Regions from separate parts of the Sphingomonas sp. 77B genome, predicted to be linked through region 2. Evidence: predicted binding sites of a transcription regulator. Region 2 holds the regulator's gene; each other region holds the start of a gene.
The links. The regulator LexA, encoded in region 2, represses DNA repair genes until DNA is damaged. The targets are predictions, from matches to a motif close to GTTCCNCNCTTGTTCT.
Positions count from the first base shown of each region.

Region 1: the regulator LexA is predicted to act here: its motif matches at 1,177-1,192, upstream of AC1GI4_RS15420 (DUF3072 domain-containing protein).
Region 3: the regulator LexA is predicted to act here: its motif matches at 1,311-1,326, upstream of AC1GI4_RS02105 (ATP-dependent helicase).
Region 4: the regulator LexA is predicted to act here: its motif matches at 880-895, upstream of AC1GI4_RS17720 (LexA family protein).

Region 1 covers NZ_JBWMBY010000001.1:3,282,383-3,284,581, forward strand. Annotated here, with positions in the region: gene AC1GI4_RS15410 (cytochrome c-type biogenesis protein) at 1-301, shown strand, start outside; gene AC1GI4_RS15415 (tetratricopeptide repeat protein) at 265-927, shown strand; gene AC1GI4_RS15420 (DUF3072 domain-containing protein) at 932-1,144, opposite strand; gene ald (alanine dehydrogenase) at 1,392-2,199, opposite strand, start outside.
Region 2 covers NZ_JBWMBY010000001.1:60,118-62,316, reverse strand. Annotated here, with positions in the region: gene AC1GI4_RS00315 (molybdopterin molybdotransferase MoeA) at 1-522, shown strand, start outside; gene lexA (transcriptional repressor LexA) at 578-1,258, shown strand; gene AC1GI4_RS00305 (ComEC/Rec2 family competence protein) at 1,362-2,199, opposite strand, start outside.
Region 3 covers NZ_JBWMBY010000001.1:439,886-442,084, reverse strand. Annotated here, with positions in the region: gene AC1GI4_RS02105 (ATP-dependent helicase) at 1-1,308, opposite strand, end outside; gene AC1GI4_RS02100 (UrcA family protein) at 1,522-1,827, shown strand; gene AC1GI4_RS02095 (inorganic phosphate transporter) at 1,947-2,199, shown strand, end outside.
Region 4 covers NZ_JBWMBY010000002.1:102,862-105,060, forward strand. Annotated here, with positions in the region: gene AC1GI4_RS17710 (hypothetical protein) at 1-118, opposite strand, end outside; gene AC1GI4_RS17715 (HNH endonuclease) at 265-681, opposite strand; gene AC1GI4_RS17720 (LexA family protein) at 940-1,365, shown strand; gene AC1GI4_RS17725 (Y-family DNA polymerase) at 1,362-2,199, shown strand, end outside.

The DNA of each region.
Region 1 (2,199 bases), 3.2 Mb from region 2:
CCGTGCGGAGGCGCAGGCCCGCGCGCTGATGGGCGAACTGCGCTGCGTCGTGTGCCAGGGACAGTCGATCGCGGACAGCGACGCCGACATGGCCGCCGATATGCGCGGGCTGGTCCGCCAGCGGATCGCGCGCGGCGAGCAACCCGAGGCGATCCGCAAATGGCTGATCGAGCGGTACGGCGATTATGTCAGCTATGATCCGCCCCTGTCGGGCGCGACCGCGCTGCTCTGGGCAACGCCGATCCTGCTTCTGGCGATTGGCGCGTGGATCGCGCGGTCCAGCTTTCGGAAGCGGCGCTGATGGGCTGGCTGATCCTGCTGCTGATCGCCGCTGCGGCGATGGGCGCCGCCTTGTGGCTGCGTTTTCCGCGAGCGCTCTGGACGATGCTGGGCGCCGCGCTGGCGCTGGGCGGGGTGGGCTATGCATGGCAGGGGCGGCCGACCCTGGCGGCCAGCGCGCCCGCGCCGCGTCCCGATCCGCTGCTCGACAATGATGCGATTTCCGAACTGCGCGGACAGCTGATCGGGCGTTACGGCGGCGAGGCCGCGATGTTCACTGCGGCCGACGCCCTGTCGCGATCGGGCAACAAGCGGACGGCGGTGCAGGTCATGCTGGGCGCGGTCGGCGGCGATCGGGGCAGCGTGCCGTACTGGACCGAGCTGGGCAACGTGCTGTTCGCGCATGACGGCTATCAGATGTCGCCCGCCGCCCGCTTTGCCTTTCGCCGTGCCCGCACCTTGGGGCCCAGGGATCCTGCGCCCTTCTTCTTCGAGGGGCTGGCGTGGATGCGGGTGGGCGATTTCCGCAAGGCACGGATGTTCTGGGGCCGCGCACTGGAGCTGTCCCCCGCCGATGCCGCCTATCGCCCGGCGATCGAGCAGCGGGTGATGCTGCTCGATCAGGCGATTCGGATGATGGGGCAATAAGGGCTTACTGGCCCCGGCCGGTCTTGGCCTGAAGCGCGTCGATCCGCTTGGAGGCATCCGCCTTGGTCAGCGTATCGTCGAACTCTTCGCCCGCCTCTTCGGACAGGGTCTTCAGATAACTGGCCTGCGCGCCGGTCATCTTCTCGTCGCCGGTGGTCCAGTCATCGGGATCCTTCTCGGCGTTCGAGAAGGGTTCGGTCTTGGGGTTGTCGGTCATCGGTTGATCCTTTCGACGGGATCAACGGCGATGTTCCAGTTTTGTTTCTTTTGGTTCGCGCGAACTTGCTCGGGCCCTTGTGGGAGAGGGAAGAGCGTGCGCTTCGACCTCGCTCAGCGTGAACGGAGCGGGGGATCAAATCCTGAAACCCGTTCAGCCTGAGCGAAGTCGAAGGCCACGGACCAGCCTTGCGGCCAAGTCCGTGGCGCGCACCTCGACTTCGCTCAGTGCGAACGGCTGAAGGGCTTTAGCCCGCCCAGGCCTCGAACGGCAGATCGAGCGCTTCGGCGACCGCGGCATGGCGAATCTTGCCGCCCGAGACGTTCAGGCCCCCCGCCAGGTGCGGATCGGCCTTCATCGCGGCCTCGGCGCCCATGTTCGCGAGCTTCACCGCAAACGGCAGCGTCGCGTTGTTCAGTGCGAAGGTCGAGGTGCGGGCGACCGCGCCAGGCATGTTGGCGACGCAGTAATGGATCACGCCGTCGACCTCGAACACCGGGTCCTGGTGGGTGGTGGCATGGCTGGTCTCGAAGCAGCCGCCCTGGTCGATCGCGATGTCGACCATCACCGAGCCGCGCTTCATGGTCTTCAGCATGTCGCGGGTGACCAGCTTGGGCGCCGCCGCACCGGGGACCAGCACCGCGCCGATGACGAGATGGGCGTTCTTCACCGCTGCCGCGATCGCCGCCTTGGACGCATAGGCCGTCTTGATCTGGCTGGAGAAGAACATGTCCAGCTCGGCCAGACGGTCGTTGTTGATGTCATAGATGGTGACGTCGGCGCGCAGGCCGACCGCCATTTGCGCCGCGTTCACGCCCGAGACGCCGCCGCCCAGGATCGCGACCTTGGCGGGCGCCACGCCGGGCACGCCGCCGAGCAGGATGCCACGACCGCCCTGCTGCTTTTCCAGATAATGCGCGCCGACCTGCACCGCCATGCGGCCCGCGACTTCCGACATCGGCTTGAGAAGCGGCACGCCGCCGCGCGGGGAGGTGACCGTCTCATAGGCGATGCAGGTCGCGCCCGACTTCATCAGGCCTTCGGCCTGCGGCTTG
Region 2 (2,199 bases):
CTTCCCGATAGGCTGGAGGCGTTGCGCGACGCCTTCGCCTCGATCGAGGCGGACCTGCTGGTGACGACCGGCGGGGCGTCCGTCGGCGATCACGATCTCGTCCAGCCTGCGCTCAAGGCGGCCGGAGGCAGTGTCGATTTCTGGCGCATCGCGCTTCGCCCTGGCAAGCCGATGATGGCCGGAAGGCTGGGCGAGACGGTCGTCCTCAGCCTGCCCGGCAACCCCGTCTCCGCCTTCGTCACCGCGACGTTGTTCGTCCGCCCGCTGATCGCGCAGATGGCGGGCGCGGCCGATCCGCTGCCCAGGCCCATTCCTGCCACGTTGGGCGAGGACCTGCCCGCCAACGGCCCGCGCATCGACTATCTGCGGGCGGCGATGATCGACGGGCGGGTGCATGCGGCGGCCATTCAGGACAGCTCGATGCTGCTGACCCTCGCGCGGTCGACCTGCCTTGTCATCCGACCGCCGCACGCCCCCGCCGCCGCAATAGGCGACTCGGCGGAAATCCTGATGCTCGCTTGACGCAAGCCAAAACGTTCCATATAAGTTCCACGTCTGTTCTGGACGGAGGATCGCGATGCTCACCGCAAAGCAGCATGAGCTTGTCTGCTTCATCAACGACCGTTTGAAGGAAACCGGCGTCTCGCCGTCCTTCGAGGAGATGAAGGAGGCGCTGGACCTCAAGTCCAAGTCGGGCGTGCATCGCCTGATCTCCGCGCTGGAGGAACGCCACTTCATCCGCCGCCTGCCCAACCGCGCCCGTGCGCTGGAGGTGCTGCGGATGCCCGACCGGCCCGAAAAGCCTGTCGCGGCGGAACCGGCCTCGGGCAATGTCCGCCCCCCGGCGACGCGTCCGATGGCCGAACCCGCCAACGACGTGGTCGAAATCCCGCTGCACGGCCGGATCGCCGCCGGTGTTCCGATCGAGGCGTTCGAGGGCAGCTCGATGCTGGCCGTCCCGGCTGCCCTGCTCGGCTCGGGTGAACATTACGCGCTGGAAGTGTCGGGCGACTCGATGGTCGAGGCGGGTATCCTCGACGGCGACTATGCGCTGATCCGCCGCACCGATGTGGCGCGTGACGGGCAGATCGTGGTCGCGCTGATCGACGATAGCGAGGCGACGTTGAAATATTTCCGGCGCGAAGGGTCGATGGTCCGTCTGGACCCTGCCAACCGGGCCTATGATCCGCAGCGTTATGCGCCCGCGCAGGTTCGGGTGCAGGGCAAGCTCTCGGGGATTCTACGCCGCTACGAATGAGGAATGCGACGCGCTCCCCGAACCGGCGCGTCACATCGAGTCGAGCGAGGCCCATACCGCTTGATCGCGATGAAGTATGGCCCTTCGGGGATGGGCACCGATCTTATCGCCCTCCCGGATGCTCCGTGGTCGACCATGGGTGACGATCGCCGGGATCGCGGACCATCCTTACGGTCGGCGGATCGAGCCGCATCGTGACACCGCCCGTCCGCTTCAAGGCGACATTGTCCAGTTTCAACCAGCGCGGTCGGCACGCCTTGGGCAGTCGACGATCGGCGACGACGATGTCCATCTGCCCGCACAGCGCGATCAAGGCCGCCCACGGTACCGGATAGCCGCTCCGCGTCGCGGCGATCCGCCAGAGTCGCCCGCCTCGCTGCAATCCCGTCACGCACATATCACGCCCGCACCGCGCGCCCGATTGCTCGGCCAGGGCGAGCGGTTCGGCATCGGTGCCGCTCAGTTCGGACAGGGTGGTCCGCATATAATCCCCCGCCCGGTCGCGGAGCAGCGCCACGCCCTGCCTCGTCGCGATGCCCACATGACGACCGTCGCCGGTGACGATCAGGTCGGGCGTCGGCGCGGCCAGCATGACGAGAAGGCCGATCACCACCGCAGGTGCCCCGAACCATCGCCAACGGGTCCGCCAGAGCGCGATCCACAAACCGCCCGTAACAGCCAGCCCGAACGCCCATCCCGACGCGACCGGCAGCGCGACCACCGACCCCGGCATGGACGACACCGCATGGGCAAGCGTCAACAGCAACCCCAGCGCCTGCCCCAGCAACCACCAGAACGGACCATCCAGCCCGATCGGCTCCAGCAGCAGGGCGATCATCTCCAGCGGCATCGCGATGAAGGTCGTCCAGGGAATGGCGATGATATTGGCCAGCGCGCCGTAAAGTCCGGCCTTGTGAAAGTGATAGACGGCGATCGGCATC
Region 3 (2,199 bases), 380 kb from region 2:
CGCCTTGTCGCCCAACCCGCGCTTGGGAACATTGACGATCCGTTCGAACGCCAGATCGTCCGATGGCTGATTGACGATGCGAAGATAGGCGAGCGCGTCGCGAATTTCTGCGCGCTCGTAGAAACGGAAACCACCGACGATCCGATAGGGCAGGCCGATCGCGATGAAGCGATCCTCGAACTCGCGGGTCTGGTGCGAGGCACGGACCAGAATTGCGATGTCGCCATAGGAGGTGCCCGATCGTTTCGCGCCCTCGATCTCCTCGCCGACCCGCCGCGCTTCCTCCGGGCCGTCCCACACGCCGAGCACCCGGACCTTCTCGCCGACGTCCAGCTCGGTCCACAGCGTCTTGCCGAGCCGCCCGCCATTATGGGCGATGACCCCCGACGCAGCGCCCAGAATATGCGGGGTCGAGCGGTAATTCTGTTCCAGCCGGATGACCTTCGCACCCGGGAAGTCCCGCTCGAAACGCAGGATATTCTCGACCTGCGCACCGCGCCATGAATAGATGGACTGGTCGTCATCACCGACACAGGCGATGTTCTTGCGCGCCTGGGCCAGCAGTCGCAGCCAGAGATACTGGACGCTGTTGGTATCCTGATACTCGTCGACCATGATGTAGCGGAAGCGCTGCTGATAATGCTCCAGGACGTCGCGATGCGTCTTCAGGATGGTGAGCATGTGGAGCAGCAGATCGCCGAAGTCGCAGGCGTTCACGCTGCGCAGCCGGTCCTGATACTGGCGATACAGCTCGGCCCCCTGGCCGTTAGCGTAACGCTCCGCCTCGGCCGCATCGATGTCGCCGGGCACCAGCCCCTTGTTCTTCCACTCGTCGATCAGGCCGCCCAGTGCGCGTGCGGGAAAACGCTTCTCGTCGATGTCGGCCGCGACGATCAGCTGCTTCAGCAAGCGCAACTGGTCGTCGATATCCAGGATGGTGAAGTTCGACTGCAACCCGACCAGCTCGGCATGACGCCGCAGCATCTTCGCACCGATCGCGTGGAACGTGCCCAGCCATGGCATCCCCTCCACCGCATCGCCGACCAGCCGTCCGACTCGCTCGCGCATTTCGCGTGCGGCCTTGTTGGTGAAGGTCACCGACAGGATTTCCGAGGGCCAGGCCTTGCGGGTGTACAGCAGATGCGCCAGCCGCGCGGTCAGCGCCGCCGTCTTGCCCGTCCCGGCACCGGCGAGCACCAGGACCGGGCCGTCGGTGGTCAGCACCGCCTCCCGCTGCGCCGGGTTCAGCGTGCGCAGATACGGATAATCGGTCAGCGAAGCGGTGGGATCGGAGGAAGCAACGGTCATCGCGAACAGTTAGGGAACGTTTGCAACCGGGGCAACCACTCGCGGGGATGGTCCGATCTCGTTTCATCGCGGGACTCGTCATCCCGGCGTCTTTTGCCCGACGCAAAAGCGACATGTCGGCTTCCTAAAGGGCCAGCCGTGCCGACGAGCGGCGGGGCGCATCTCCGCCCATGCCGCCGTGACGGGCACGTCCCGATGCAGGAGCACCACCCGATGAAGATGTTCACGGCAGCCGCCATCGCGGCTTCTCTTTTTGCGCCCGTCGCGGCCCAGGCAGACATCCGCGAGCCGGTCACCGTCACCGTTCGTCATGCCGATCTGGATCTTCTTCGCGCCGACCACCGGGCGAAGCTCGACGCCCGCATCCGCCGCGCTGCGATGATGGCCTGCGGCGCGGTGACGACCGATCTTCGTCGCGACAACGACATCACGCGCTGCCGTCGCGAGATGATGGCGGACGCCGCGATCAAGGTCGCGGCCTTGTCGACCATCCCGGTCGCGCTCGCCAGCAAGAATTGAAGATCTCAAAATTGCGCGGCCGGACGGCTCCATCACCGTCTGGCCGCGTTCCAGCGCGGGAATGGGCATTCGGTTGTCGTCATGAAAATGTCACCGGAAAGGCGCAACGCGATTTGGTCATGACATCCTATGCGCTCGCCGGTGGCCAATCCGAATCCCGCGTTCGTGGACCGCGTCTCGACGCCGGCCTGCATCCCATGGGACGTTGGGCCTTTGCCGCCCTGCTGGTCGGTGGGCTTGCCTATGCGGGATATAGCGTCGCGACAGATACCGCGCGTGTCGGGGAGCCGATGGCGATCGGGGTCTTTGCCTTTTTGGGATTGGCATTGCTGATCGCGTTGGGCTTCGAGTTCGTGAACGGGTTTCACGATA
Region 4 (2,199 bases), on a different contig from region 2:
GCTCGCAAACGACGGTCAGCCGTTCAAGGATCGCCGGCAGATCGAGCGGACGCTTCTGCACCTCCGGCTCTACCGGCCTAGCGCGCTCCTCGAGGGAGAAGAGGTCGGGCTGAAACATGGAACATTAAGAGCACAGACGACCCGACAAGTGAATCCCGCACGACGTGCCTGAACGAAGTTTGACCGCTCGCGGCACTTCACCGGACAGGCAAAGTGCCGCTCGCGAACTTGCGTTGACCGGTCTCATGATCATCGAAATCGGTGCTAATTCCGGCTGGCGCATAGTCGAACCACCGACCCCGCGTCGGGTGAAGTGCCGCGAGTGATACGACGGCGAAGCGGCCAAAAGCGATGCCAGGTGCGTCGGTCGCGACGGCGCTGAACGTGCGCTCGATGCGCCTCCGGCGAGCGAGCGGGGACGCCGCCTCGCCTATGACGGTGTTGGTTACAATATTGGCATGCTGCGGCGATGTTGGACGCACTGTCATGGCCTCCGTCACACTTTGCGCGGAGGTGTTCCGCTGTTGCTCGATGGCGAGTGGCTTCCCTTACCGTCAGGCCCCACCTGGTCGCGAACGACTGCAGATCGAGAGGAAGGAGCCACATCGGCTGGTCGCAGTAGAAGCATAGGCCGTCCTGAGAACGGAAGCTGGCGGCTCGGTGCATTTGAACGTCGGTCATCACCTTATTCCCTGCAGGGTTAAGGTGGTGCGCCGCGGCTCTCGCCGGTTGGGAGGTGAGCTTTTGCTCGCGCACAGACGGCCTTCGGCTCGTCCCACAGTCCCATGAACGTGGCTGCTGCCTGCGCTCCAGGACAGAATGTCATGCCGGGCGGATCGCTGCAAGCCACCGCTTTGCGGCAGTCCGATCGGCTACCCCGTTCCCAAAATGTTCTCATGCGCGTTATGACGGGCCGATTGCTCGCACGAGACCCGATTCATGTATGCCGTTCGCCTGACAGAGATCCCCTATGAGATGGTCCCGCGCGAGGTCCGCATCCTGCTGTGCCGGACGCCCGCCGGCTTCCCCTCCCCTGCGCAGGACGATCTGGAGGAGCCGATCGACCTGGGCGAATGGCTGATCGAGCAGCCGGCCGCGAGTTACGTGATGCGGGTTGACGGACACTCCATGACTGGCGCCGGCATCAACGACGGCGATCTGATCGTCGTAAGTCGTGCGAAGACGCCCCGGCCGGGGCACATCGTCGTCGCCCTGGTCCATGGCGACCGCACCCTGAAGCGGCTGAAGCGGATGGATGGTCGACTTTGGCTGGTCCCCGAAGCGGAAGGCTATCCGCACACCGTCGTTGACGAATACGTCGAGATTTGGGGCGTCGTCGTCGGGCTCGCGCGTCGGTATGTATGAGCACCCCGATCGCGCTTATAGACTGCAACTCCTATTACTGCTCGGCCGAACGCGCCTTTGATCCAAGGTTGAAGGGCATTCCCGTGGTTGTCGCTTCTAACAACGACGGCTGTGCTATCGCCCGTTCCGACGAGGCCAAGGCACTCGGCATTAAGATGGGTGATCCCATCCACAAGATCAAAGACAAGATCAAAGCGCACGGCATCCATGTTCTTTCGTCAAACTACACCCTCTACGGCGACATGCAGCGCCGGGTGCTTGCAGCGGTCGAGCCGTTCGCTCGGGACATAGAGGTGTATAGTATTGACGAGAGCTTCTTGGATCTTGCGGGCTTCGAGGATCGTGATCTTGTGGCGCACGCGCAGGCGATGCGCGCCCAGGTGCTGCAGTGGACCACCATCCCGACATGCGTGGGCATCGGTCCGACGAAGACGCTAGCGAAGCTCGGCAATGCGGCTGCCAAAAAGAACCCGCTGTTCGACGGTGTCGCCGACCTCCGCGACGAGCCGATCCGCGATTGGGTGCTGGAGCGGTTTCCTGTCGAGGACGTCTGGGGCGTGGGCAGCGCAACGGCGCGCAAGGTGAAGGATCTCGGCATCCACACCGCGGCGGCGCTTCGCGACATGCCGGTCAAGCAGGCCAGGAGCATGGGGACGGTCGTGTTGGAGCGCCTGGTGGCTGAGCTGCGCGGCGTGCCGGCAGCGGTGGTCGAGACGATCGAGCCCCAGCGGAAGGGGATGGCGGTGACGCGATCGTTCGGTCAGCCGGTTACGGAATTCGACGTGCTGATGGGCGCCATTGCCCAGTACGCAATGCGCGCCGGCGAGAAGCTGC